2 regions of the Streptosporangium sp. NPDC049046 genome follow, and region 2 is predicted to be linked to the other one. Evidence: riboswitches for the same ligand, from Rfam matches in the RefSeq annotation. Region 2 holds a riboswitch; the other holds the start of a gene.

Region 1 (14,633 bases), on a different contig from region 2:
ACCCCGCGACACCCGCCGCCACGAGATCCACGCGGGGCGCTCTCGACGGCTCCCCGACGCTCGCCATCACGAGATCCACGCGAGGCGCGCCCGGCGGCTCCCCGGCGCCCACGCCGGTGCGGCGCGTCACGGGCTCCGCACGGCGCGTGGCATCCACCGATTCCGGACCGCGCGGATCCTCCGCCGGTAAGCTTGAGCGCTATACGCAGACCACGGGGGTCATGTGCCAGCAAACTACAAAGGACTCGACGAACGTCGCAGAGCCGTCCTGGCCGCGGTCGCACCCGGCACCGCGCTGCGCGACGGACTGGAGCGCATTCTCCGCGGGCACACGGGTGGCCTGATCGTGCTGGGATACGACGGCACGGTCGAGGAGATATGCAGCGGCGGCTTCGAGCTGGACGTCGAGTTCTCCGCGACGCGGCTGCGCGAGCTGGCCAAGATGGACGGCGCGATCGTCCTCAACTCCGGCGATCTCAGGATCGTACGCGCGGCCGTGCACCTGATGCCCGATCCGTCCATTCCCACCGACGAGTCCGGCACCCGGCACCGCACCGCCCAGCGCGTGGCCCTGCAGACGTCACTGCCGGTCATCTCGCTCAGCAAGTCCATGCGGATCATCGCTCTTTACCTCGACGGCATCCGCTACGTGGTGGAGGAGTCGGCGGTCATCCTGTCCAAGTCCAACCAGGCCCTCGCCACGCTGGAGCGCTACAAGCTCCGCCTGGACGAGGTCTCCGGCACTCTCTCCGCGCTGGAGATCGAGGACCTGGTGACGGTCCGCGACATCGCGGTGGTCGCCCAGCGGCTGGAGATGGTCAGGCGCATCTCCGAGGAGATCGCGGGATACGTGGTCGAGCTCGGCACCGACGGCCGGCTGCTCTCCCTGCAGCTGGACGAGCTCGTCGCCGGCACGGAGAGCGACCGTGAGCTGATCGTGCGCGACTACCTGCCCGCGGCCGGCCGCCGCCCGCGCAAGTTCGCCGAGGCGTTGCACGAGCTCGACCAGCTCTCCTCCGCCGAGCTTCTCGACCTCTCGGTCGTCGCCCAGATCCTCGGCCACGCGGGCAACGACGCCCTGGAGACCCCGGTGAGCCCGCGGGGCTACCGCCTGCTGGCCAAGGTCCCGCGTCTGCCGAACACGGTGGTCGATCGCCTCGTCGACCACTTCGCCAGCCTGCAGAAGCTCCTCGCGGCCAGCATCGGCGAGCTCCAGGAGGTGGGCGGGGTGGGCGAGGCGAGGGCCCGCCACATCCGGGAGGGCCTCTCCCGGCTCGCGGAGTCGTCCATCCTGGAACGCTACGTCTGAGACCCCGGCGGGGCCGGGGTGAGCCCACGGCGTACCCGGTGTCCCGCCCTCTCGGATTCGACAGCCCCCAACGACCGCGAAAAGCGAGCCCAGGCCACCCACGATGATCCCCGAGGACGGCCTCAAGGTCCCGCCAGGCGGGAACCTCGACGGCTGAGGTCCCGCCGGACGGCAACCTCGACGGCCACCGAAGGTGGAAGACCGCCTGAGGTCTCGCCAGGCGGGAGACCCGACGGCTACCGAAGGTGGAAGACCGCCTTGCGGCTCTTCAGGCCGGGAGCGTGAACCACCGCGACGTAGGTGCCCGGCAGGGCGGCGGCGCGGTCGGCGGTGCAGTCGCCACCGGAGCGGCGGCGGTCCCACACCAGCTCCCTGACGTACGGGATGCCCCGGTCGAGTTCGCGGATCTTGACGGCGTCGCCGCCGACGCAGTCGGAGGACGACCACACGCGGTCGTTGCCGGAGGTGATGCGCATCTCCATCGCGCGCGGCCCGACGTCGGTGGTGCACATCACCTTGCCGACGTTGACGAGGGTGAGGACGAAGCGCGGCTGGACTCCCGCCGGGTAGATCGTCCCCTTGCCCTCCATGCTCAGCACGAGCTGCGGGGAGACGCAGGCCTCGCCCGGCCGTCTGGGCCGCGCGGCCGCCTTCGGCGTGGGCGTCGGGCTCGCGGACGTCGAGGGGATGACCGTCATGGTCGGCAGGACGGCCGTCAGCGGGTCAGGTGTCTGCTGTCCGGTGGCCGAGGTGCTCCTCTCCCTGACGTCATCCGGCCCGCCCGTCGACGAGCAGGCCCACGCCACGACGGCGACCACCACGAGCACACCGACAAGCGCGGCTATCCGGCGCCGCCAGTAGACGTCGGCTCCGACGTCACCACGGAACGTGTCGGGATCCATACGCTCAGTATGGTTAGTCCTGGCGGACCACAGGAGACGACCCGCCGCTTCCGGCCTGTTTCGGCCGCAGGTCAATGGTCGGGGCGGGCACGGAACAGGCACGGAGCAGGCACGGAGCAGGCACAGCCAGGCGCGGACAGAAACCGCCAAGTGCAGACAGGTGCAGACAGACGAAGCCGGGCCAAGGCGTCCGCGCCTGCCCGTGCCTGCCCGTGCCTGGCTGCGCCTGTCCGTGCCCGCACTATCGTCGAAAGGTGCCCGAGCCGAACCGCTTACTCGAACCCGTCCTCGACTGGTACGCCGGCAACGCCCGCGACCTTCCCTGGCGTACGCCCGGCGCCTCCCCCTGGTCGATCCTGGTCAGCGAGATCATGCTGCAGCAGACCCCGGTGGTCAGGGTGCTTCCCGTCTGGACCGAATGGATGGAGCGCTGGCCCACGCCCGCCTCCCTCGCCCGCGAGTCCCCCGGCGAGGCGGTACGCCACTGGGGCCGCCTCGGCTACCCCCGCCGGGCACTGAACCTGCACGCGTGCGCCCGCGCGATCACCGAACGGCACGGCGGAGAGGTCCCCACCGGCCACGACGCCCTGCTCGCACTTCCCGGCGTCGGCGAGTACACCGCCGCCGCGGTCGCCAGTTTCGCCTTCAAGGGCCGCCACGCGGTTCTCGACACCAACGTGCGGCGGGTCCTGGCGCGGGCCGTCAGCGGGCAGGAGTATCCGCCCAAGGCCACCACGCCCCCGGAACGCAGGCTCGCCGCCTCCCTGCTCCCCGACGCCGACCGCGCACCCGTCTGGGCGGTCGCCGTGATGGAACTGGGCGCCCTGGTCTGCACCGCTCGCGCCGCCCGCTGCGCCGACTGCCCGATCAGCGACCTGTGCGCCTGGCGCCTCGCGGGCAAACCGGCCCACGACGGCCCGGCGCGCAAGGGCCAGACGTACGCGGGAACGGACCGCCAGTGCCGTGGCCGCCTCCTCGCGGTGCTGCGCCAGGCCCACGGCGCCGTACCCAAGGACGCCCTCGACGTGGTCTGGGACGACGCCCCGCAGCGCGAACGCGCCCTCGACGGTCTGATCGCGGACGGCCTGGCCGAGGTCCTCGACGACGGCACCTACCGCCTCCCCGGCTGAGTCACCAACCGGTGCGGTACGTCGAATCCACGTTTTCTCTCACCTGATCTTCGGCATCCCACATCCATCGGAGATTTTTTGTGGACGCTCTCACCGTAAGAGCCCGTGAGCTGGCGGCGGCCGGAAGGCTACCCGCCTATGTGTACGACCTGGCCGCCCTGGACGCGCACGCGGCGGCGGTGCGGGCGGCGCTTCCGGGAGTCGAGCTGTACTACGCGGCGAAGGCCAACCCGGACCCGGAGTTGCTGCGGGTGCTGGCCCGGCACGTGGACGGGGTCGAGGTCGCCTCCGGTGGCGAGCTGGAGCATGTGCGGGGTGTGCTCCCCTCGGCCAGGATCGCGTTCGGCGGCCCCGGCAAGACCGACGACGAGCTCCGGCTCGCCCTCGATCACGGCGTCGAACGGCTGCACGTGGAAAGCCCGAACGAGTTGCGCCGCCTGATCGCCACCGGGCGGGAGGCCGACGTGCTGCTCCGCGCCAACCTCGCCCTCTCGCTGGGGGACGTGGCCCTGGCGATGGGCGGCGGCGCGACCCCCTTCGGCATGGACCCGGCCGGCGTCGAGGAGTGCCTCGCGCTTCTGGAGCGCCAGGACGCGGTGCGCCTGCGCGGCGTCCACGCCCACCTGGCCAGCGGCCTGGACGCCCCGCGCATGCTGGAGGTCGCCGACGGCGTGCTCGGCTACGCCCGCGGTCTTGGCCTGACCGAGATCAACCTCGGTGGCGGCATGGCCGTCGACTACGCCGACCCCGGCGCCGTCTTCGACTGGGAGACCTACGGCAAGGGCCTGGCGGGGCTGCGCCGCCCCGGTGAGACGCTGCGCGTCGAGCCCGGCCGGTCCGTGTCGGTCTACTGCGGGCGGTACGTGACCCGTGTGCTGGACGTCAAGCGGGTCCACGGCGAGTTGTTCGCCATCGTGGCGGGTGGGACCCACCACATCCGCACGCCCGCGACCAAGGGCCACGACCAGCCGATGGTCATCGCCATGGAGGGCGAGCCGGTGACGATCGTCGGCCAGCTCTGCACTCCCAAGGACACCCTCGCGCGCCGGGTCCCGGCGGCTTTGGCGACCGGCGATCTGGTGCAGTTCCTGATGGCCGGTGCCTACGCCTGGAACATCTCCCACCACGATTTCCTGATGCACCCGCATCCGGAGTTCTCGTACGTCTGAGGTGTGCCGTCCCGACGCCGCGAAAGCCCTCGGCTCTTCCTGGAGCCGAGGGCTTCGACGATTTCCCGGTGATGAGCGCCGTGACACTTCCCGGTGATGGGCGCCGTGGCACGGAGAGATCAGGACACCTCTCTCGGAGCCGTCCGGCGCCGAGGGCGGTGAGTCCGCCCTCGACATCGACACGACAGGGCGTCGAGCGAGGCTCGACGGGGCGTCGGGCCGGGAAGGTCAGGCGGCGAGGCGCAGACCGAGGGCGGTGAGGCTGGTGCGGGCCCAGTCGAGCTCCTCGGCGATCACGTTGACCAGGGCGCCGGGGCCCTTGCCCCGCAGGGGCACGGCCAGATCGTGGGTCTCCACCTCGATGTGGGCGGTGCCGTTCACCGCGCCGGAGAGCATCGCGGTGAGGGTGTCCTCCAGGACCGGGCGGGTGCTGGGCAGCTCCTGGCACGCGGCGGCCATGTGGTTGTGTACGTGGCCGAGCTTCACCACGGGGGCTCCGGTGTCCGCCAGGCCGCGCAGGGCGGCTCCCGGCTCCTCAGAGCCGCCCGCGAGATAGCAGGCGTCCAGGCAGATGCCCAGGTGCTCGGAGTCGATGCCGCCGACCCGGTCGAGGGCCTGCTTGGTGGTCTCCAGCACGCATCCGGGCCACGGCTCGAAACCGACTCTGATCGTCTTGCCGGTGACGCTGTACAGACCGCGCAGCTCGCGGGCGAGGCGCTCCATCCGTCGCGAGGCGATCGAGTGCAGGTCGGCGGGCCAGTCGCGGCGCCAGCCGATGGGGATGGTGGAGATGCTCCCGAAGCGGACGTCCTGCGGGAGCAGGAAGGCGAGGATCTTGGCCAGCGCCATCGTGTAGCGGTAACGCTCGGGCTTGGCCCAGTCGGGACCGGGGACCTCCTGGTTTCTGCCGCCGGTGCCGTTGAGGCTGACGACCTCCAGGCCGCGCTCCTCAAGGGATCGGCGCAGGCGCACCAGCTCGATCCTGTCGGAGGTGAGATGGTCGGCGACGCTCGGGGAGAGCCAGAGGCCGACCCCCATGCGCTCCACCCCGAGGCGCTTGCGCACCGGCACCGCGTACCGGGTGAGGTGCGCGATGAGGTTCTCCAGATCCTCGGCGGGGTGCACGCCCGCGTTGTAGGCCAGGTGAACGAGCGTCCCGTCCTCGTGCCGTAAACGCATGCGTGCCTCCAAAGCGTGCTTCCGTGTAAGCGTCCCCGATGACCCCCGCGCCGCTCGTCGACGGCGGCGCGAGCCGGAGCCCTCCCGGCCGGGAGTCCGGCCCGGTCGTCTGAAGCATCCCGCGCGGGCACCGATCTCCGCGTCACTCTCGGAGCTGATTCCTCGGTACGTCGCCGGGCTTACCTCGATACCGCTCTCACCGCAGCCGGTACTGCTTTCAGATCGTCCGGGTGAGAGTCACCGAACTCACTCTACAGAGTGTAGTACTACCTGTCGTGGCGAAATACCGTCTTAGATAACAAATGAGCAGACCCCGCCGTGAGTCTCCTCACGGCGGGGTCTGCTCATTTGGCCTGAATCAGGCCATGTCCGGCCTGCCCCGGTCCTGGATCGGCTACACGATGGCCGCGGCCGAGTCGGGGACCTGGGGAGACGGCGCGTTCTCACCGATGAAGGTGAACTTCGCGTTCTCCCCCTCGCCCTCGATCCCGATCTTCACGATCTGGCCGGGACGGAGCTCCCCGTACAGGATCTTCTCGGACAGGATGTCCTCCAGCTCGCGCTGGATCGTACGGCGGAGCGGACGGGCGCCCATCACGGGGTCGTAGCCACGGTCGGCCAGCAGCTGCTTGGCCTCCTGCGTGAGCTCCATCCCCATGTCGCGGTCCTTCAGACGCAGGCTCACCTGGGCCAGCATCAGGTCGACGATGCGGATGATCTCCTTCGGCGTGAGCTGGTGGAAGACCACGATGTCGTCGACACGGTTGAGGAACTCCGGCCGGAAGTGCTGCTTGAGCTCCTCCTGGACCTTCGACTTCATCCGGTCGTAGTTGGACTCGGCGTCGTTGTTCTTCGCGAAGCCGACGCCCTGACCCTTGGAGATGTCTCGGGTGCCGAGGTTCGTCGTCATGATGATGACGGTGTTCTTGAAGTCGACCACCCGGCCCTGGGCGTCGGTCAGGCGACCGTCCTCCAGGATCTGCAGCAGCGAGTTGAAGATGTCGGGGTGGGCCTTCTCGATCTCGTCGAACAGGACGACCGAGAACGGCTTGCGCCGCACCTTCTCCGTCAGCTGACCGCCCTCCTCGTATCCGACATAGCCGGGAGGCGAGCCGAAGAGACGGGAGACGGTGTGCTTCTCCATGAACTCCGACATGTCCAGCATGATCAGCGCGTCCTCGTCCCCGAACAGGAACTCGGCCAGCGCCTTGGACAGCTCGGTCTTACCGACACCGGACGGACCGGCGAAGATGAACGAGCCACCCGGACGGCGCGGGTCCTTCAGACCGGCGCGCGTACGGCGGATCGAGCGGGACAGACCCTTGATGGCGTCGTCCTGGCCGATGATCCGCTTGTGGAGCTCGTCCTCCATGCGGAGCAGTCGCTGGGACTCCTCCTCGGTGAGCTTGAAGACCGGGATGCCGGTGGCGGTCGCCAGGACCTCCGCGATGAGCTCCTCGGTGACCTCGGCGACGACGTCCATGTCGCCGGCCTTCCACTCCTTCTCACGGCGCTCGCGCTTGAGCTGGAGCTGCTTCTCCTGGTCACGCAGCGCGGCGGCCTTCTCGAAGTCCTGCGCGTCGATCGCGGACTCCTTGTCGCGCCGCACGTTGGCGATCTTCTCGTCGTACTCGCGGAGGTCCGGCGGCGCGGTCATGCGGCGGATGCGCATGCGCGAGCCGGCCTCGTCGATGAGGTCGATCGCCTTGTCCGGCAGGAACCGGTCGCTGATGTAGCGATCGGCCAGCTGCGCGGCGGCCACCAGGGCGCCGTCCGTGATGGAGACGCGGTGGTGTGCCTCGTAACGGTCGCGCAGGCCCTTGAGGATCTCGATCGTGTGGCTGAGGCTGGGCTCGGCCACCTGGATCGGCTGGAAGCGTCGCTCCAGCGCCGCGTCCTTCTCCAGGTGCTTGCGGTATTCGTCGAGGGTGGTGGCCCCGATGGTCTGCAGCTCGCCTCGGGCCAGCATCGGCTTCAGGATGCTGGCGGCGTCGATCGCGCCCTCGGCGGCACCCGCGCCGACGAGCGTGTGGAGCTCGTCGATGAACAGGATGATGTCGCCTCGGGTGCGGATCTCCTTGAGGACCTTCTTCAGCCGCTCCTCGAAGTCACCGCGGTAACGGGAACCCGCCACGAGGGCGCCCAGGTCGAGGGTGTAGAGCTGCTTGTCCTTGAGCGTCTCCGGCACCTCGCCCTTGACGATCTTCTGGGACAGGCCCTCCACGACGGCGGTCTTGCCGACGCCGGGCTCTCCCACCAGGACCGGGTTGTTCTTGGTCCTGCGGGACAGGACCTGCATGACCCGCTCGATCTCCTTCTCCCGGCCGATGACCGGGTCGAGCTTGCCCTCACGGGCGGCCTGCGTCAGGTTGCGGCCGAACTGGTCCAGCACAAGGGAGGTCGACGGTGCGGCCTCGGTCGGACCGCCCGCGGCGGCCGGCTCCTTGCCCTGGTAGCCGTGGAGCAACTGGATGACCTGCTGCCGGACCCGGTTGAGATCGGCTCCCAGCTTCACCAGCACCTGGGCGGCGACGCCCTCGCCCTCACGGATGAGGCCGAGCAGGATGTGCTCGGTGCCGATGTAGTTGTGTCCCAGTTGCAGGGCTTCGCGGAGCGACAGCTCAAGGACCTTCTTGGCACGCGGGGTGAACGGAATGTGCCCCGACGGCGCAGACTGACCCTGGCCGATGATCTCCTCGACCTGCTGACGCACACCTTCAAGACTGATGCCGAGGCTCTCCAGAGCCTTGGCGGCAACGCCTTCACCTTCATGGATCAAGCCAAGAAGAATGTGCTCCGTACCGATGTAGTTGTGGTTGAGCATCCGGGCCTCTTCTTGGGCCAGGACGACAACCCGCCGTGCGCGGTCGGTGAACCTCTCGAACATCTCGTCGCTCCTCACAGAGCGGTCAGGCAGGTCCGGGATATCCGAGCCCTGTCATCCCGCATGGTAGCCCCGACCCGGCGACCGCTCTATGCAGAAGACGTTCCCCGAGCGCAGGGCGTTCACCCTCCATCCAACTACTTATGGGGGGTGCGATGTTCCCGCTACGCCGCAAGCGAACGACGTTTGTCTTCCAGTAAAACGCATCATGCGGTCATGGCCGCCACCGGACCCCACCGTGACCGCCATAACCGCATGATTCACTCGATCTACTGAGCCGATCTAGTGAGCCTGCTCGTACTGCTCGACGATCTTCGAGGCGATCCGACCGCGCTCGCTGACATTGAGTCCGTGAGACTTCGCCCACGCCCGGATGTCGGCGCTCTTCTCTCGCGTGAGTGCCCGCGCTCCGCCTGCGCGGCGGCGGCGGGGAGCCAGGGCGCCGGAACGGCGGGCGCTCTGCACGAAAGGCGACAGGGAGTCGCGGAGCTTCTTCGCGTTAACGTCACTCAGGTCAATCTCATAGCTGGTGCCGTCAATCGCGAAGGCGACAGTCTCATTGGCCTCGCCCCCATCGAGGTCGTCGATGAGAATCTCCTGGATCTGCTTGGCCATCTACACAATCCTTTCGCGGAGTATTGTTTCATTCGCAAGCTAAACATATACCCGCGATCGAAGAGCGGCAATTCCAGGAGCTCGGCGATTCTCACAGGCAACCGAGACTCACCGGTCGAGCCTCCGGTGGATCAGCTCTTCTGCGACTCGGGGTCGGGCCGTTTTGCCGGACGTCGGCCGGCGGCTTCACTCCGAAGTAGCTTGACGACTCCGAAGATGAAGGCCCCGCCGACGACCGCCGGGGGTATCAACGCGGACAATACGTCGTACATTCGCCCTCGCTCCGCACCGTGGGTGGCTTTCTGGGGACCATGAAAATGTGGCGGCGGCTCTCCGGGCCTCGCGAGCGCACCCGATCGCTGGAACCGCCCATAGATGACCATAGCGCCACCGACCGGCGACACGCGCGCAGGGGCGACCATGCCGTCTTCCTCCAGCCTAATGCTTCTCTCCAGCTCTCTTACCGGTTGTGGTCGTAAAGGCACGAGGAAAAACCAGGTGGACGATCAGGTGATCATCATCGTCGCCGTAATACCAATGCCGCGCGGCTTCCGCGCCGCTGCGCCATCGACCTCCCGGCGACGAAGTCCCTGCTGAAGGGGGCTGTCCGCCGGGATGAACAACACCTTGCCATGGAGCCTGAGATCGCCGCCGACGACTTCATCGCGAGAATGCCCTCCGTCGACAGAACGCCCGGACGGGGAGCTGCTCGCTTCATCACCTCGGTGTGAACCGATGTGACACAAGTGTATGGAACAAGACGGATCTTCAACACTTTCTTGCCAAGAGTACGACCCACTCTGGCACGGAGTACATAGTCGTAGACCGTATAACCACCAAACACGATGCACTCCTCAGACAACCTCGCCAACACCGGGCGCCCCGATCCGGATCCGTAAGAAGGTCTTCACCGGCTGCCCCGAACACACGGCGGAAGGCGAAGAAGAGAATCCGACGCGAGGTCACCGAGGATGCCGGAGGCGCGCGGCGCCGACCATTCGGCGAGTAGTGCACGAACCCCCGACGGGGACGGATCCGGCATTGACCCCTCATAGGGCGCCCAGGGCGGACGTGAGCCCGTTGTGGGCAACGTACGCGAATATTCCGGCGAGCGGGTCGAGACTCGGTCATAACTTCCCCCGCGTTGCTCAGGGCGCGGCAAATGGTTTTGAGGCTTCCGCGCCCCGGCCCCCGAGACCCTTACGGACCCCTAAGGGCCCCCGTTTTCTCACCCGCGCACGAAAACGGGGCCGGCGGTTGAACCGCCGGCCCCGTTATTCAGGGGACTACTTGATCTTGACGACGACCGTCCCCGCCACCTTGTCGTGCAGGGCCTGCTGCAGCGGCTTGTCCCACAGCAGCCACAGGACGTTCACGAGGCTGAAGATGTTGAAGAGGAAGCCTACGAAGGGGATCCAGCTCAGGAACTGCGGGCCGAACATCACCCCGGCGCGCTTGACCGCCATGTCGGAGCCGAGCCCACCGGGCGGCAGGGCACTGCCGACCGGCACGACCTTGATGCCCATGACCATCTTGCCGACCGTCTGGCCGCCCCTGCTGAGCATGAGGAACTCGTAGGCCATGTAGATCGCCGCGCTGACCAACGCGATGAGGAGCCCGGCGAGGAAGGTCCCGCTCCCCTCCGTGATCGACGTGCCGTCGAAGGTGGGGGCGGTCACGAGCATCGCGGTCAGCACCAGGCTGATGATGACCCCCGGGATCGCCAGGATGATCCCGTCGACCAGCCTCGCCAGCAGACGCTGCCACCACTCCGCGAGCGGGGCGGGCGCCCCGGGAGGACCGCCGTACGGCTGGCCGTAGCCCTGCTGCCCGTAGCCGGGCTGCTGGCCGTAGCCCTGCTGGCCGTAGTCGGGCTGCTGGCCGTAACCCTGCTGGCCGTACTGCTGCCCGTAGTCCGGCTGCTGACCGTAGCCGGGCTGCTGGGCCCCCTGCTGGCCGTAGCCCGGCTGCTGGCCGTAAGCCTGCTGGCCGTAACCGGGCTGGGACTGCTGACCGTAGCCCGACTGCTCGTGGGACGCCTGCTGGCCGTAACCGGGCTGCTGCTGCCCGTACGACCCCGTCCCGCCCTGCTGGCCGTACCCGCCGGTCCCGCCCTGCTGGCCATAACTGGGCTGCTGGCCGTAACCCTGCTGCTGGGACTGCTGGCCGTAGCCGGGCTGCTGCTGCCCGTACGACCCCGTCCCGCCCTGCTGGCCGTAGCCCTGCTGCTGGGACTGCTGCCCGTAGTCGGGCTGCTGGCCGTAACCCTGCTGGCCGTAACCGGGCTGCTGGCCGTAGCCCTGCTGCCCGTAACCCTGGCCGTAGCCGGGCTGGCTCTGTCCTGGGCCGGTGTTCGGCTGTGAGGCCTCCGACCGATATCCCATGACCGTTACGTCGGGATCGAGTTCGCCAGCGGCTCGACCCGCGTTGTGCTGTCCGTAATCCGGGTGTCCCGACGGTGTGCGATCGCGGTCGGGATCATCCTGTGGATACGGCGGCTGTCCGGTGCTCACCGCGTCACCTCACTTAGACTGCGCATGTGGCAAATGTCAGACGCACATGCTTGCTGCTGCACAAGGTATCGACATAGGTATCGACAGTCACCTTTCCGATCAGTCAGCTCCAAAGTCATCACAGTCGGGCTCACGTGTCAGGTGGAGCAGCATCCGGGTGTTTCCCAAGGTGTTGGGCTTGACGTGCTCCAGATCGAGAAACTCCGCCACGCCCTCGTCGTAGGAGGCGAGAAGCTCCGCGTAGACCGCGGGAGCGACGGGCGTGCCCTGGATCTCGCGGAAACCGTGCCTGGCGAAGAAGTCGACCTCGAAGGTGAGGCAGAAGACCCGGCGCAGGCCCAGCTCCGCGGCCGTGCGAATGAGGGCGGAGACGATCCGGTGGCCGATTCCCATCCCGCGACGGGTCGGATCGACGGCCACGGTGCGGATCTCGGCAAGATCCTCCCAGAGGACGTGGAGAGCCCCGCAGCCGATGACCGCCCCCTCGGCGTCGGTGGCGACCCAGAACTCCTGAACGTCCTCGTACAGGGTGACGGTGGCCTTCTCCAGCAGGCGGGGGCCGACGCCGCCGTAGGTGTCGACGAGCCGCCTGATCGCGCGGACGTCCGGGGTCCGGGCACGACGGACCGAGACCTCGGCGGCCTTGGCGATCTCCGCGACCTCGGCCGCCGCGGGCAGGGGCGGGTCAGGCTCCGCCCCCTCGGGTCCCGCGCGTCGCTCCCCGCCGCCCGGGGTGCTCACGACCGGCACGGGAGAATGCTCAGCAAGCTGCTCCATGACCGTTCAGCGTACGTCCTCACCGGTCTTCAATTACGGCTCCTCCTTAACTCGCGGCACACCCCCCTCACATGACCGCCGGTAATCGCTTTACCACACTGGGCGCGCGGCATCTCACGTGTGCCACAACTCACCTTTGGTACGGTCCCGGACCTGGGAAGACCTTCCCCGCACCCCCCGCCGGGGAGGTAAAGGCAGCGTAATGGCCATGTTGATCATATTGACATGTGATCTTTCCGTGACACTTCAGTTGCGGAACCTCCACTGAATTCGCAGTTCTGGTTGAGCAGGAACCACGGGTGCACTAATCTCCGTGCTCGATGTCAGAGACGTAAAAGCCTGACCCGCCGAATCCCTCACCACGGGGAACCGGGGACCCACCACGTCCTTGGGGGTGAATCCGAGTGCCACCGGCGCACTCGGTAGGGCTGCCTCCGGCCCGAACCCGTCAGCTAACCCGGTAGGCGGCCGAGGAGAGGAGCCCGTTGGTGAAGCGCGAGCGCGACCGCGGAGGAAAGAACGCGGGCGACGACGCCCGCCGTCGAGAACGCGCGCCGCGCGGGCTGCGCCGCCGCATGGCGGTGATCGGCCTGGCATTCGCCACCCTCACTCTCGGCACACCGACGGTCGCGGCCACCGCCGACCCCGAACCCAGCCTCCAGCAGCTGGCCAAGCAGGCCGAGAAACTGCACGAGGAGATCGGCGTCCTCGCCGAGCGGTACAACGGCGAGCGGGTCAAGCTCAGGCAGGCCCAGCGGGCCGCGGAGAGCGCCGAGAAGATCCTCGCGTCGAGCGAGTCGGAGCTGGCCTCCCGTCGCACCAAGGCCACCCTCCTGGCGCAGAGCACCTACATGTCGGGCGGCCTGAACTCCGGACTCGCCTTCACACAGGCGACGGACCCCGACACCTTCCTCGATCAGGCCACCACCAACTACGCGCTCCAGCAGCAGCAGAGCGAGGAGGTCGCCCAGGTCGCCCGGGCGATCGAGGCCGCCGAGCGGGCGAAGGCCGGCGCCAAGGCGAGGACGTCGGAGGTCAAGAAGCTCCTGGCGGAGATCGACGGCAACCGGACCAAGATCGAGCGTCTGGTCGCGCGGGTCGAGAGCGACCTGTTCAGCGAGGTGCGTGCCAGGGCCGTCGGCAACAGGGGCGCCCGGGTGAAGACCAACGTGCCCATCGTGGGAAGCGGCAAGGCCGCGGAGGCGACCCGCTGGGCGCTCACCCAGCAGCTCAAGCCGTACGTCTGGGGCGCCGAGGGTCCCAACTCCTTCGACTGCTCCGGGCTGGTCATGTGGGCCTACCAGAAGGTCGGCATCAGCCTGCCGCACTACACCGGCGACCAGTGGACCGCCGGCACCCACGTCTCCAGGAAAGAGCTACGCCCCGGAGACCTGGTCTTCTTCTACAGCGACCTGCACCATGTCGGGATCTACATCGGCGCGGGCCTGATGGTCCACGCGCCCCGGACGGGTGACGTCGTCCACATCACCACGATCGACAACCGGCCCTTTGTCGGAGGCGTCCGCATCGCCGCCTGAGCGTGCCCCACCCCGCCCCCCTGCCCTGTCCGCACGCGTGCCCGGCCCGACCTGCCGGGCACGCGTGCGGTGCCGTGTCAGATCAGGCGACGGCGTGCGGCCCAGGCGACGGCCTCGATCGCCGTGGCGACACCGATGCGGTCGCAGATGCCTCTCAGCCTGCGCCTGACGGTCCGCCCGCTGATGTCGAGGCGACGCCCCACCCGATCGACCGTGACACCCTTGGCGAGCTCAGCCAGCAGCACGAGATCGTCATCGCTGAGACCGATATCGCTCATGCCCAGGGGGCTGTCGCCATGGCGTGAATCCACTTCTGGATATGCCATCAAGAGTCACTCCCCCCACTCTGGAAACCGGGTGCGAGACGCCGGAAATGAATACCGTCCGCCAGGAACGGTAAACGCCTTGTTCAAAGGTCGTCAAGTTCCGCTCTTCATAGCGCGCGTCCAGTATTGACATAGTAGGCGCTACATGAAGTACTCATGATATGTCAGTGCCTTTGCGGCTATGTCATGACCCATCCCGAGCACGAGCCGGCAGGTACCCCTGGCTGCGGTGATCGAAGTCCTGGCAGAACAAGGTTTCGCGGGAGCCCTCGCCCCGCCGGGCGCGCCGGA
Region 2 (14,633 bases):
TTCCTGCTGCGGGCCACCGGGCACCGGCCCAGGTTCCGGCGGGGGGAGCTGCACTGGCTCGGACCGCAGTGGTACTTCGACGCGACCGGCCTGCTCCGGGAGTGCGAGCGGAGGAAGGCGCAGTTGGAACAGATCTGGCCGTCCGCGGAGCTGGACACGCTCCCGGTCGTCCCGGTGGAGCGCATCGGCGCCCACCGGGTGGTGCTGAGCGCGCTCCAGTGGGAGGTGCTCGTCGGCGCCGACTCCGTCGCGACCCCGGCCGAGCTGGCGCGCAAACTGGGCCGTCCCGCGTACTCGGTGCTGCTCGCCGTACGACAGCTCGCCTCCTCCGGGCTGCTCCGCGTCCCGGAGCCCGGTCCGGCCGAGGCCCCCGCCGTGCCGGACCCGCTGCCCAGGCGGACGAAGGGCGCCACGGAGATCCCGGCGGCCGGGACGGGCTCCGTGGAGACGTCGGAGTGGATCCCCAGGGCGAACGGGGACCCGGCCGACGTCAACCTGCTCATCCGGCTCAGGAACGCATTGGAGGCAATGACTTGAGCCCGGTCACATGCCGATAAGGCTACGGACGCTGAAGTTGATCGGAAGGAGGATGCCGGTGGAACTGCGCGAGGAGATACGCCGTGAGATGGCGATGCTGCGAGAACGCGTACCCGATGTGGACGGGAGCATCGCGTGCAGTGTCGACGGCCTGACGATAGCCAGCGACCTGAGAAACGACATCGAGCAGACGGGCGCGCTCTCCTCCGCGGTGCTCGCCCTGAGCCGCCGGATGACGGGCATCGCCGGCAAGGGCGCCTTCGAGGAGACGCTCATCTCCGGAACCAACGGCTACGCGGCGTTCTACGCCGCCGGACCCAAGATCGTTCTCACAGTCCTGGCACGCCCGGGGACCAATCTCGGACTGCTCAGGCTGGAGGGCCGCAGAACGGCGGATCGACTCGCCGCCGTCAGCTCACGCACATCGATATCCCAGTGATCGGAGACAGTAATGGGCAACATGGACATCTCGCTCAAGGAGATGATGGCGATCGACGGTGCCATCGGCGCGGTCGTCGTCGACTACAACAGCGGGATGGCGCTCGGCGCGCTCGGCGGGTCCAAGGACCTCGACCTCCAGGTCGCGGCCGCGGGTAACACCGAGGTCGTCAGGGCGAAGATGCGGACCATGGAGTCGCTCGGCATCAAGGACGGCATCGAGGACATCCTCATCACGCTCGGCACGCAGTATCACGTGATCCGCCCTATCGCGGGCCGGAGCGGTAAAGGGCTGTTCCTCTACCTGGCCCTCGACCGGAACCGGGCCAACCTCGCGCTCGCCCGGCACAACCTGCGTGGCATCGAGGAGAAGCTCGAAGTCTGATCCTTTGGTGCGGCCCGCGTCCCGGCAGGCGCGGGCCGCACCGGAACCCTCCACGCCTCTCGGGGGCGGTTCTTCCCGGCGTCCGTGCCGCCGGGGACGGTGACGAGGTCGGCTCTTCCCTGCCGCTACCCCCTCGGGGACGGTGACGGGGGCCGGTTCTTCCCGGCCGCCACACCGTAGGGGTCAGTTCTTCTCTGCGGCCACGCCGTCGGGAACGTACTCGGAGACGTGCTCGACCATGACCTTGGGCTTGCCGAGCCAGGGTCGCGCCTCGGCGCTCACCAGCTGGGTCTGCAGGCCGATGCCCAGCTTCCTCGCCATCGCGAAGACGGTCGTCGGCGGCTGGGCCGGGCTGGTGTCCCTGCGGTTCCACGCGCCGGTGGAGAACGCGACCGGGTGGTTCTTGATCCCCGTGCCGCCGCCCCACTTGGTGACGACGTACTGGATGTCGATGTGGCCCATGCCACCGTTGCCGTCCACGCCGAGCGTGCCGGCGTTGAACGTGCCGCCGGTCAGGTCGGCGAAGGTCTTGGCGTCGATGTCGATCATGATGCCCTGGTTGGAGGGGTTACCCGGGCCGCGGTCGCCGACGAAGAACTTCGCCTTCTTGCCCTTGTAGAGGATGTATCCCTCGGTGAACAGGGGCCAGCTCGGGCTGGCGATCATGCCCTTCTGCATCGGCTTGCCGCTGGCGGGAAGTCCGGTGTCACCGGCCCGGCCAGAGGAGTCGTCCCAGAAGTAGGAGGCCGTGGTCGCGCCCTGGAGCAGAACGGCCTCGGTACCGGCGGGCGCGCCGGCCGCCGGGTCGTTCGCGAGGCGGGTGGCGGCGGGGGCCGCGGAGGCGGGGAGCGCCAGGGCGACACCGCCGGAGACGAGGAGGCTCGCGGCGGTGAGGGCCGCGGCGAGGCCGCGCCCGAAGGAGGTGTTCCTGTACGGGGATCGCTCGCCCGGACAGAGCGTGTTCAGGTCGTTCTTGTGCATACCAAAGGAGGGGTGCATGGAGAAATGGCTCTTTCGCGAGGGAACGGGGCGGCCAGGTGCGAACACCGAAGGGGTGCACTGGCGGGGACGCGCTCATCGGAAAAGGTGGCGTAGCCGGATCAGCCGATCGCTACGCGGAGCACGGTCCTGAAGGTGCCACGGTCAGGCGCGGCGGCGAGGTCGAGGGGACGGGGGGCGGCGTTGAAGTTCAGGTGGTCGGTGCCGACAGGGGGTCCACCGACGTGGTGACGCGGTGATCCATGAGGGGATCTCCTCTCCATCTCGTCTACCGGGTTAGCTGACGGGTTCGGGCGGTGGAGTTGCCCTACCGCCGCGCGTTCGCGGCGGATTCACCCCGGAAAATTGGTTCCCCGGCTCCGGAGCCCTGCGGGCCCTCGGGATTCGACGTCGGCCGGCCGCCTCCTCTTGTGAAGGGCAGGTCGCCAACCGATAACAGTGGACACTACCCACCAAACCGGACAAAGCAAAGCAAACACCATGAAAAACCCAGAAGATCTACCTACAAGCTTCAAGGAAGCCCCATCGATTGCCCCGCCAGGTCGACACCCGCCCTACCAGCGAGAACGCCTCTCCCATCCCGGCAACCGCCGCGAGAACCCCCACCCCGGACGGGGTCTCCCCACCGGCGGCCGACAGTCCGTCTCGTGGGACAGAGGTCCTTCCCCAAGACCCACACAGGGCCTCCTCACCGGGGGGCAGCCCATCGCGGACCCCTCACCGAGACCCGCACGGGATCTCCCCCACCCCGCGGGTCATCCCCGTCCGGTCAGTCCCACCAGAACGACCAGGCGTTCCTGCCCTTGATCTGCTCGGCGTAGTCGATGAGGGTCCCCGCCCCCTGGATGATGCTGTCGGGGCAGAACGTCCAGTGTTCCGCCGCGACGTGCAGGGCGTGCTCGGAGGTCGTCGGAGGCGCGGCGACGCTGAGGTCGAGAGTGTTGAAACCCATCCCGACCACCCGCACCCCGAACCTCTCCTCCCAGCTCCGTACGACGGCCGCGAGCGGGACCATCCACTCGTTGTGGTTCAGGGCGCCCTGCCAGCCCATCACGGCCAGGGCGTCGGCCCCGCGCTCCACCGCGACGAGCCCGAGCGGGGTCCTGCGCTCGGCCACCAGCCCGGCGTACCAGTCGGCGACCACACCGGGATCGGCGGCGAGCCTTCCCGCCGGCGCCGGGCCCGGACACTCGGGACCGTAGGGATCGAGGATTTCGAGCTGGTCCAGGGTCGCCCTCTCGATCCAGTCGGACCACACCTCGGCCATGAACGCGGCGGCGTTGTAGTTGTCGATCTGCGCGGCGGTGTCGGGGGCGATCTGACCCGCCGACCAGGGCTGGACGGAGTCCTCCAGCAGGACCGGCCACAGGCCCGACTGCTCGTGCTGAGCCCTCAACCGGGCCCAGTACTCGCCGGAGACCGTCACCTCACTCAGCCAGAACGCCGGACGGCGACGGACCGCGAGCTGAGCGTAACCGGGGTCGGGCCACACCACGTCCCCCGGCGGCAACTCCACCGAGAGCCTCCTGCCCCTGCCTCCCCCGTCCCCCTCGCCTTCGTGGGCTCCTTCTCCCCCATCGGCGAACAACTGGCCCAGAACTGGCGGGAGTCTCTCACGCTCGCAATCGCTCATCTCTACCGATCCGATCCTGACCACGGATCAATTTTGGCCTGTCAACCACCCCGAGGGACAGTTCTGCCCTGGTCCAGGCAAAAATTATCGGTACAGAGGGGAACGAAGCCGAGCGGGTGCCACCCCTCCACGCCCGACGAATGCTCAACGAGGCCGTTCGGGGCCGCACGTCACGTCCGCGAGGGCGCCGTGAGTCTCGGGGGTAATGGACAGGCCCGCGAAGCCGGAGAGCTAGGGCTCGAAGAGCACCAGAGGGTGGCGCCGCGTCATCTCCAGGACCACGCGGCACACCTCCCCCGCCCGTGGGAAGACCGCGTTCATCAGCACGAAGTCCTCCCCCACGGTGAGCGGCTCGGACCACGGTGAGGCGCCGTAGTTCTCGACGGTCAGGTCGGGGAAGAGCGCCGTCAACTCCTCGTAGAAGGCCGCCACCTCCGGGCGCGGCTCACCGGGCGCGGCTCCGCTCTCGTCCCAGGCGAGATATCGAAGAAGGGCCTCCCGCGCGGTGATCGGTCCGGCCGCGAACCAGACTCCGAGATCAAAGCTCACACCATGTCCTCGTCGTCCTCGTCGTCCTCGTCGTCGCCTGCCCAGCCGTCGAATCCTACGTGCCCGGCGGACACCTGATATGCGCGAACCGTACGGAAAGATCGACGCCCGAGACGCGCGACCGGCGCGGAAGGATCGACGTCTGGAATGCGCGACCGGCGCGGAAGACGGACACCTTTATATACGCGGCTGACGAGGAGGGGGCGCGGTGGGCCAGGACAACGCGAAAAGGGGGCACGCGTGTCCATGAGCGAGGCTAAATGTCGGTGGCGGGCCGTACCCTGCCATCGTGATCATTATCTCCGGCTGGATCCGTGTCGACCCCGATGCCCGTGACGACTACCTCAAGGGATGCGTAAGCGTGATCGAGCAGGCCCGCGCCGCGTCCGGCTGCCTCGACTTCACGCTCGGCGCCGACCTCCTCGACACCGGCCGGATCAACGTCTACGAGCGCTGGGAGTCGGAGGAGACCCTCGACGCCTTCCGGGGTTCCGGGCCGAGCGACGGCCAGGAGACGATGATCCGCGACGCCGAGGTGTCTCGCTACCAGATCTCCGGCGTCGGCCCCGCCTGAGCGGGAGGCGACAGATCTCCCATCCACCGGGGAGGGGGACGGCGACGCGGTTCAGGGTCCGGGGTCCGGCAGACTGGATATGACAGAAAGGGGTTCTCGTCATGACTGACAAGCCCATCCTGGAGCCCAGCCCCAGTCACCCGATCACGATCACGCCGAACCCGGCCCGGATCGTCGTCTCGGTGGCCGGCCGGGTGGTCGCCGACTCGCGGAGCGCGTTGACACTGCGGGAGGCGGCGTACCCGCCGGTGCAGTACATCCCGATCACCGACGTCGACCGCTCGCTGCTGGAGCGGACCGACACCGCCTCCTACTGTCCTTTCAAGGGCGACGCGAGTTACTACACCGTCACGGTGGACGGGAAGCAGGCGGTGGACGCGGTGTGGTTCTACGAGTCGCCGTATCCGGCCGTCGCCGAGATCAAGGACCACGTCGCCTTCTATCCCGACCGGGTCGACTCCATCGTCGAGGAACCGGCCGCCTGAGCGTCTTTCGGCCCGAGTCCACCGGGAGACGCCCGGCTCTCGTGCCCGCCCCTCCGATCATCACTCGGGACGGGCACTTCGACTCGTAGGGCCGACGGTGGGCGGCACCCCGCGACCGCCCACCGTCGCGTCACAGGTGATCGACTACCAGGCGCCGAGGACGAGGCGGCCCGCGACCGGACCCAGCTGGAACGGGCCGGAGGTGTACCACTTACCGGCGTAACTCAGCCCCTTCTTCCAGGCGTGGAAACTGAACGTGCCGTCGGAATTCTGGTACGCCGCCACGATGTCCTCGGAACCGTCACCGTCCACATCACCAGCTGCGACCCGGTCACCGACCTGCGACATCGTCCACCCACCGGACTCGTAATCCGCCGCACGCGCGAACGACGACCCGTTCGACGACCACCGCCAGATCGTCATCGACCCATCGCCATCGTCACGCATCATCGCCGGCTCCGCCTTACCGTCACCGGTGAAATCACCCACCACCAAACGACCATCAACCGGACCCAACTCGAACGGACCGGAGGTGTACCACTTACCGGCGTAACTCACGCCCTTCTTCCACACGTGGAAACTGAACGTGCCATCGGAATTCTGATACGCCGCCACCACATCATCGGCACCGTCACCGTCCACATCACCAGCTGCGACCCGCTCACCCACCTGCGACATCGTCCACCCACCGGACTCGTAATCCGCCGCACGCGCGAACGACGACCCGTTCGACGACCACCGCCAGATCGTCATCGACCCATCACCATCGTCACGCATCATCGCCGGCTCCGCCTTACCGTCACCGGTGAAATCACCCACCACCAAACGACCATCAACCGGACCCAACTCGAACGGCCCCGACGTGTACCACTTACCGGCGTAACTCACGCCCTTCTTCCACACGTGGAAACTGAACGTGCCATCGGAATTCTGATACGCCGCCACCACATCATCGGCACCGTCACCATCCACATCACCAGCGGCGACCCGCTCACCCACCTGCGACATCGTCCACCCACCGGACTCGTAATCCGCCGCACGCGCGAACGACGACCCATTGGACGACCAGCGCCAGATCGTCATCGACCCGTCCCCGTCATCGCGCATCATCGCCGGAGCGGATCGAGTGGTCGGCGCCCACAGCGCATTGACGATGATCTGGGCGTCCCCGGCCTGAAGCTGATACTTGTCCGGGTACGCCGATACCTGCACCGCCTGGCAGACCTCACCGATCGGGGCCGTCGCCCAGGAGTTGTTCGGATACACCCGGAGCATCTTGTCGAGGAAGGCGTTGGTGGCCCAGGTCGGGTTCAACCGCTGCGCCCGACTGCCCCACGATGCCCGCTGCTGGAACAGGCCCAGACTGTCGTGGTCGACCTCGACGCTGATGTTCTGCAGGTGGGTCTCCACGATCACCGTGGCGATGGCGATCACCGCTGCTCGAGAGGACAGCCCTCGGGCTTTGACCGCGTTGACCACCATTCGGGCGCAGGAGGTGCGGTACGCGGACATGTAGCCGCGCATGTCGGACTTCAACTGGCTGTTCAGCCGAGTGGCCAGAGCGGCATCGCCGCTGGTCGTACCGTTCGGATCGCAGGGCACGGTCTCGTACGCCACCGCTGCCGACGCCTCGGACGGAGGAATCGTCGGTGCCGGGCTCGGAATCCGGGCGGCCGAGGCCACGGATGGTGCGGCCGCCAGGAGGGCTGCGCTGACGATGACGGTCATGCCGCGACGGAGAATTAACGACACTGATCTTCGCAAGGCTCTTCTCTTTCTCTGCTTGCGACAGCGAGGGGGTTGTCGAACTCATTCGGTTCCGGGAGCGGGACGGCCCGGAAGGCCGCCCCGTGTCCCCGAACCGGGGACATACCGAAAGAGCTACCAATCGCCGAGAACGAGACGGCCCGCGACCGGACCCAGCTGGAACGGGCCGGAGGTGTACCACTTACCGGCGTAACTCAGCCCCTTCTTCCAGGCGTGGAAACTGAACGTGCCGTCGGAGTTCTGATACGCGGCCACGATGTCCTCGGAACCGTCACCATCCACATCACCGGCGGCCACCCGGTCACCGACCTGCGACATCGTCCACCCGCCGGACTCGTAATCGCTGCCGCGCTCGAACGCGGATCCGCTGGAGGACCACCGCCAGATCGTCATCGACCCATCGCCATCGTCACGCATCATCGCCGGCTCCGCCTTACCGTCACCGGTGAAATCACCCACCACCAAACGACCGTCAACCGGACCCAACTGGAACGGACCGGAGGTGTACCACTTACCGGCGTAGCTCAGCCCCTTCTTCCACACGTGATAGCTGAATGTGCCGTCGGAGTTCTGATACGCGGCCACGATGTCCTCGGAACCGTCACCGTCCACATCACCGGCGGCGACCCGCTCACCCACCTGCGACATCGTCCACCCACCGGACTCGTAATCCGCCGCACGCGCGAACGACGACCCATTGGACGACCAGCGCCAGATCGTCATCGACCCATCACCGTCATCACGCATCATCGCCGGCTCGGCCTTACCGTCACCGGTGAAATCACCCACCACCAAACGACCGTCAACCGGACCCAACTCGAACGGCCCCGACGTGTACCACTTACCGGCGTAACTCACGCCCTTCTTCCACACGTGGAAACTGAACGTGCCATCGGAATTCTGATACGCCGCCACCACATCATCGGCACCGTCACCATCCACATCACCAGCGGCGACCCGCTCACCCACCTGCGACATCGTCCACCCACCGGACTCATAGTCGCTACCGCGCTCGAACACGGACCCGTTCGACGACCACCGCCAGATCGTCATCGACCCGTCCCCGTCATCGCGCATCATCGCCGGAGCCTCGCGCGAGGGAGTGGGAGAGGTGGAGCAGTTGCGGCTGGTGACGTTACGCGAGGTCTGGTTGTTCGCTCCGCCGTAGGTGACGCCGTTGAAGGTCGGCCTGACCCGTTCGGAGCCCGCGAATCCCCAGGATGCCTCCCCGTTGCCGTTGGAGTCGTATCCGAGCTCGAAGTGCAGGTGCGGATGCCCGTTGGAGGTCGGGCCGGTCTTGCCGACCTTGCCGATCGTCGTGCCCATGTTCACCCTCGCCCCGACCGAGACGGCGCGGGACTCCAGGTGCAGGTAGGTGGTGTAGTAGCCGCCGCCGTGATTGATCTGGATCACGTTGCCGGCGTTGCTGTGGTAGAAGGACTGGTTCACCGTCCCGGCGGCGGGGGCGATCAGTGTGGCGCCGTCGGTGCCGTGCTGGTCGGGTTCCTTGACCATGTCGAGCGCGGGGGCGTGCGCCCAGGTGTCCAGCCGCCACTTCTGGTCACAGGGGAAGGGCAACTGCAGATTCGGGGCAGCCGCCGCGGCGGCAGGGCTCGCTGTGGCGAGCACGCCGAAGGCCGCGACGAGCACGGCGGAAATGCCTGCTCGTAAGAAAGCGGATATGGACATGAGGCTCCTAGCTGGGGATCGACCGCACCGGCCGATCTCTCGTCGAAGAGAGGCTCGGCATTCGTCTGTGCGTGGGATTCCGGCGATCGGCCGGAGGGGGACGACGTCCACGAAGCGTCACGGTGATCTGATGCCGCAGGTCGTAGCGTCGCGCGAGTCGCGGTGACCAGGCAGAAGTGCCGAGTCACCATGTGTGGGACAGCGGGTTCGGAAAGCGTTGGTTGCTCTGTGTGAACGTTGCCTTCATGAAACCCGGCGTCCGATCAACGCGCCATGACGTTCAGCCGGACATTGAACCGGACGTTGATCGCGACATATGGTGTGGAATCACATCCGGTCAGGGGGAGGCGTCAGACGTGGGGGACGCGTCCGAAAACTGACCACTACATATCGCATGGGCATTCACATCTGATCACGGGAGGCATCAGACGTGGAGGACGTGTTTGGCGTGCTGCTTCGACGCCATCGGCTCCGTGGGGGCCTCACTCAGGAAGCACTTGCCGAACGTGCGGGCATCAGTTCCCGCTCGGTCGCCGAACTGGAACGGGGGCGCGGCCGAAGTCCGCGGCCCCGTTCACTGGAGCAGCTGGTAACGGCGCTGGATCTGGCCGGCCAGGAACGGGAGGAGTTCGTCGCCATCGGCCACTCGCTGTTCTGGGCCAGCCGGACCGGCCGACCGGACCGCAGCCCTCCGACAGAGAGCACCCCCGCCGCCAACCTGATGTGGAGGCAACTCCCCGCAGACCTTCCCGACTTCGTCGGCCGCGACGAGGAACTCGCCCAGCTGGCCGAGATCCTCGACCCCGGCAACCGCAACCCAAGGCTGGCGGTGCTCTCCGGACCACCGGGCATCGGTAAGACCGCCCTCGCCGTACACGCCGGTCACCGGTTCTCGTCGTGGTTCCCCGGCGGGCATCTGTACGCGGCACTGCGCGGCGCCACCGCCGACCCCGTCGACCCCGTCGAGGTGCTCGCCCAATGGCTGCGGACACTCGGCGTGCACGGATCGGCCCTGCCCACCGGTGTGGACGCGCACGCCGCGCTGTTTCGGGACAGGCTGGCGGTGCAACAGGTGCTCCTCGTCGTCGACGACGTGGGTGGATACCGCCAGATGGAGCAACTGCTGCCGACCAAGGACGTCGCGGTGGTGGTGACCAGCCGGTTGCCGCTGACCGGCCTTCCCGGTGTCTCCTCCATCGACCTGCGACCGATGCCCGGGCCGACGGCCGTCGAGCTGCTGTGCCGGGTGGCGGGCGAGGATCGGGTACGGGCCGAGCCAGAGGCCGCGCTCGACCTGGTCTCGGCGTGCGGCGGACTGCCGCTCGCCGTCCGGATCTCCGGGGCGCGACTGGCCGCACGCCCCTACTGGATGGTCGAGACCCTCAACGAGCGGCTCGCCGACGAACGCAAACGACTCGACGAGCTGCGCCACGGAGACCTGGCCGTACGTCCGGGACTGCACCTCGCCCATCAGGGGCTCACCCCCACCGCCGCCCGGGTGTTCGCGCTGCTCGGCGAGCTGGGGGTGCCGTCGTTTCCCGGGTGGTCGGTGGCCGCCCTGCTGGGCGTCGATCCGGCCGTGGGAGCCGCCGTCCTCGAAGAGCTGCTCGACGCGCGGCTGCTGGAGGCGCTCGGCCCCGACCAGGCGGGCCAGCTGCGATATCGGTTTCATGACATCACCCGGTTGTACGCGCGAGAGCGGCGGGAGTCCGAGATCGACCAGGCCGAATGGACGGCCGCACTCGACCGTGCCGCCACCGGCTGGCTCGCCCTGGCCAGGAAGGCTCAAGAACAGCTGGACTCCCCGCGCTTCCACCTCGACGACAAGGACCACCCGGCGACCATCGTCGACCAGCGGGCGGCGACCGTCGCCGCCGACCAGCCCGTTGAGTGGTTCGAAGCCGAACGGGAGGCGTTGGCCGCGCTGATGTCGGCCTGCGCACAGGCGGGCCTGGCCGCGACGACGCGCTGCCTCGCCGGTTCCAGCGCCGATTTCTACGAGCTGCGCGGATACCACGACGACTGGCAGCGGGCCCTGAGCATGGCGCGGGCCGCCTACCGACGGGCCAACGATCGTTCGGGTGAGGCGACGATGCTGTGCGGGCTCGGCCACTACTTACGGTACCGACGGGATCTGCCAGGACTCCGTAGCGGGTGACCATCACTCCCATTCGCAGGGGGCGCCCCCTCCTGATCGGGGTGTTGGCTTCCCCTCCCCTGGTTTTAGACCTGGAGGGGAAGTCGGCAGCCTACAGAGACGGAACGGTCGGCTTCTTCACCATGGTTCCCATCCGGAGGCCGCAGACCAGCGCATCTCGGACTCAGCGCATCGCGCCGGGGCATGCTTCTCTGTCAGAGCATTTCCAAACATCGGTCACCCAGAACGACTGGACCTCCTCCTGCTTTAACCGTTGGCGTAGGGCATGCGGAGACACATCAACGACGACGCCGTAAATGAGCCCGTCCTCTGCTGCGCGCCGCAGATCCGGCATGGCCAACCCGAACGCGGAAAGGGTGGCCGCATCCGTGGGCTGTAACTGTGAAACCCACCTACGAAACTGATGTATCGATCTGCTCCGCCCGTCCGACGGGGTCAGCCGCTGATCGAGAACGACGCCGTCCGGCCGTCACTGCGCGGAGAGCAGGTCGCGCAGGGCGCGGCACTCGCGGATGACCTGGGTGGAACCCTTGCGCCCGGCGACCGCCGTGACCTCGGGGATCTCGCCGGTCGCCTTCGCCCGCCGGGCCACCTGCCGGGCGAAGGCCAGGAAACCGACCAGCTCCTTGGGGGGCCGCCCGCCCGAGACGGCCAGCAGGCCGGGCAGGGCGGCGGCGATCATGGCCCACGCCTCGCGGTGGGTGCCCACGCAGACCGCGTCATCCATGATCGTCCAGAGCCTGGAAATCGAGAGCCAGGACCGGCGTATCCGCTCCCCGAACTCCGTGCCCATCCGGGTGGCGGGCAGGTCCCCGGTGGCCAGGAGGTACTGCACGGCCCGGCGCCGATACACCGACATGCTCAGGGCGAGCCGTTCCACCAGCAGCAGGGCGGTCGCCTGCCCGACCGGTCCCCGCGCGCACGCGAGGTCGGTGAGCCTCGGCCCGTCGACGAGGCCACCGGTCCAGTCGCTGTGGAACCGGAGCGGGACCATGTGCGCGGCGATCACCTCGCGGTGGGACGGCATGACCCCCGGCCACCAGCCGATCAACCTGCCGTGATGGCCGCGTCCCTCTTCCAGGAACCGGGGCGGCGAGACCAGGAGGCCGGCGATCAGCGACGCCGAGGCACGGACCGCCCGCTCACCGGCCGACGTTCCCGCCTCCTCGTCCGCGCAGTCGCTCGGAGTGATGTCACTCGGCGCACTGTCGGTCACCGTGCTGTCGATCACCATGCTGTCGCTCGGCGTGATGGAGGCCACCGCCAGGGTCTGCCATGCTTCGAGAGCCCCCTGCGGCTCGCGCTCGTCGAGCCAGTGCCCGGCCGGATCCTCCGCGAGCCTCCAGTCCGGCTTCGCGCCGGGAGAGCAGAACCGGCGGACGGTCACCACCGGATCGGGCAGCCCGTTCCCCGCCAGCCAGCGGGCGGCCTCGCGCCCGGCCGCCGAGGTCAGCGCGGCGGCCCGCGTCACCGCGACGGGATCGGCACCCCTGGGCAACCGAAGCAGCGCCTGCGCCAGATCGGCCGGAAGCGGCTCCACACCCGCCCGCTCCAGTTCCTCGATCCTGGCGACCAGCTCCACCGGGTCGAGGTGGCCGGTGGAGAGGGTGGGCGTGGCCAGCAGTAGCGGCGGCAGGACGCCCTCCTTGAGAGCGACGAGGATCTCCGCGTGGCGGCGCAGCACGAGCCACTCCGGCGCGCAGACCTCATCCCGGCCGGGAAGCCTCGTCCACGGTGACTCCGACGGCGACTCCGGACGCAGGTCGATGGGGAGGCCGACCCCGGACCCGGTCTCCGGGAGCTCCGCGCCGGGATCGACGAACTCCGCCACGATCGCGGCGCCCCAGCACTGGGGACTCGTCCAGTCGCCTTGCGTCGGCGGCCTCTCGGAACGTGCCGCCAGCGCGTCCCGGAGCCCAGTGGGATCTCCGGCGGCGAGGCGGACGAACCCTCCGAGGAAGCCCTCTGCCTCGGCCCAGTCCTTCTTCCCGAACAGGGCGGCCACCTGCCGGGGCGTCCGCGGCACCGGGAACACCGTGGCGGGCGGCGGTTCGGGGATCTCGGCGGGGACGAAGGGCTCCTCCGGCTCCGGCTCGGGCTCGGGTTCCTCCTGGAGATCTCCGCCGAAGACCGCGACCAACCTGTTGGACAGGCCGGCCGGAAGCTGCCCGGAGGCGTCCCGTACGGTCTCGGCACCGAGCGGGCCGAAGGCCGCCGCGTGCCCGACCAGCAGGCGCACGGCCCGCTCCTGGACGGCGGGCGCCTCGTGGCCGAGCGCCAACGCCAGAGCCGGCGACAGTTCGTCGGCCCGTTCCGGCTCCCGCTGGAGGAGCCGGTCCAGCCAGGCCAACCCGGCCTTGGCCAGCCCGCTCTCCGCGCGGAACAGCAGGCCGGACAGAGCCTCGCTCACGTCGTCGGGGTCGAGGCCGGCCGCGTTGTCCCCGGAGAGGGAGTCCAGGTGACGCAGGTGCCTGAACGACAGTTCGGCCACCGGCCCAGGCGCCGTCGGCAACAGCCGCAGGTAGTCACCGGCGCGGGAGGCCACCTCGGCGGGAGACGGTTCGAGCAGCTCGTGCAGGCGGGCGAAGAACCGCAGGTCGGTCGCGCCGCCCCCGCGCAGGAACCGGCCCACGCAGCCCTTCAGCAACGCCTCCCGGCTCACCCTTCCCTCGTCGGCCAGGGTGCGCAGCGCGCCCAACCACGACTCGGCCGCGAGCGGGTCGACCCGCTCCTCGCGCAGCGCGCGGCCCACCCCCTGCGCCTGGAAGAGCCTGGGCAGCAGTACGTCGAGCAGCGGGTCCTCGCGCAGCCGCTCCGCGGTCGGCGGTGTGCCGACCCAGGCGAGCACGAGCGGGTCGTGCTCGGGCGGCGTGGCGCCGGTGCGGCCCAGCAGTGCCAGGGTAAGCGGCAGGTTCCGGTCGCGGGGATCGCCCTCCCAGCCTCCGCGCCGGACACGCACCCGAAGCGCAAGCCGTACGGCGAGATCGGCCTGCCACTCGGCAGGGCGGGTGGCGACCGCCTGGAGCACCGGTTCGACGAGGTCGGCGGAGCGATGGCGGCGTTCGAAGTCGCGCCGGTTGAGCCAGGCGACCACGGCCGCCGCACCGGGGAGCGTGCCCGCCCCCGCGACCCGCATCGGGTCGATCCAGGCATCGCCATCGAACGAGGGCGGAAACGCTCTGTAGTACTCCCGATTGTTCTTGGGCCCCTCCCAGGTGCCCTCCATGTCGCCGCCCCAGCCGAGGGTCTCCGCCCACCGCCGGTGGATCTCATGCTCGGGCACCCCGCGTTCGCGGGCGAACCGCTTGTACGCCTCCCCCCGGGCCAGGCGGATCCGGTCGTACTCCTCCCCGCGCTCACTCAGCCGCCGTTCCACCTCCCTGCGGGCCTCCTGGATGTGACCCGGCAGTTCCCGGGCC

Evidence for each region. Region 2 has a riboswitch for cyclic di-AMP ahead of AB0B96_RS17360 (hypothetical protein). Riboswitches for the same ligand answer to the same signal wherever they lie in the genome.
Region 1: another riboswitch for cyclic di-AMP. It lies ahead of AB0B96_RS11925 (NlpC/P60 family protein); the one in region 2 lies ahead of AB0B96_RS17360 (hypothetical protein).

What each region holds. Positions count from the first base shown of each region.
Region 1 is NZ_JBEZEZ010000007.1:118,765-133,397, forward strand. Features, by position in the region: gene AB0B96_RS11875 (hypothetical protein) at 1-130, opposite strand, end outside; gene disA (DNA integrity scanning diadenylate cyclase DisA) at 224-1,309, shown strand; gene AB0B96_RS11885 (hypothetical protein) at 1,546-2,211, opposite strand; gene AB0B96_RS11890 (A/G-specific adenine glycosylase) at 2,466-3,341, shown strand; gene AB0B96_RS11895 (alanine racemase) at 3,422-4,510, shown strand; gene AB0B96_RS11900 (TIM barrel protein) at 4,739-5,689, opposite strand; gene AB0B96_RS11905 (ATP-dependent Clp protease ATP-binding subunit) at 6,084-8,576, opposite strand; gene AB0B96_RS11910 (Lsr2 family protein) at 8,856-9,188, opposite strand; gene AB0B96_RS11915 (RDD family protein) at 10,475-11,572, opposite strand; gene AB0B96_RS11920 (amino-acid N-acetyltransferase) at 11,801-12,352, opposite strand; cyclic di-AMP (ydaO/yuaA leader) riboswitch at 12,814-12,961, shown strand; gene AB0B96_RS11925 (NlpC/P60 family protein) at 12,967-14,016, shown strand; gene AB0B96_RS11930 (LuxR C-terminal-related transcriptional regulator) at 14,094-14,294, opposite strand.
Region 2 is NZ_JBEZEZ010000011.1:16,458-31,090, reverse strand. Features, by position in the region: gene AB0B96_RS17375 (hypothetical protein) at 1-537, shown strand, start outside; gene AB0B96_RS17370 (roadblock/LC7 domain-containing protein) at 596-976, shown strand; gene AB0B96_RS17365 (hypothetical protein) at 989-1,360, shown strand; gene AB0B96_RS17360 (hypothetical protein) at 1,544-2,359, opposite strand; cyclic di-AMP (ydaO/yuaA leader) riboswitch at 2,610-2,759, opposite strand; gene AB0B96_RS17355 (DUF4253 domain-containing protein) at 3,129-3,875, opposite strand; gene AB0B96_RS17350 (hypothetical protein) at 4,224-4,541, opposite strand; gene AB0B96_RS17345 (antibiotic biosynthesis monooxygenase family protein) at 4,831-5,115, shown strand; gene AB0B96_RS17340 (DUF427 domain-containing protein) at 5,217-5,600, shown strand; gene AB0B96_RS17335 (VCBS repeat-containing protein) at 5,745-7,328, opposite strand; gene AB0B96_RS17330 (VCBS repeat domain-containing M23 family metallopeptidase) at 7,482-9,056, opposite strand; gene AB0B96_RS17325 (helix-turn-helix domain-containing protein) at 9,487-11,214, shown strand; gene AB0B96_RS17320 (DUF6493 family protein) at 11,684-14,633, opposite strand, start outside.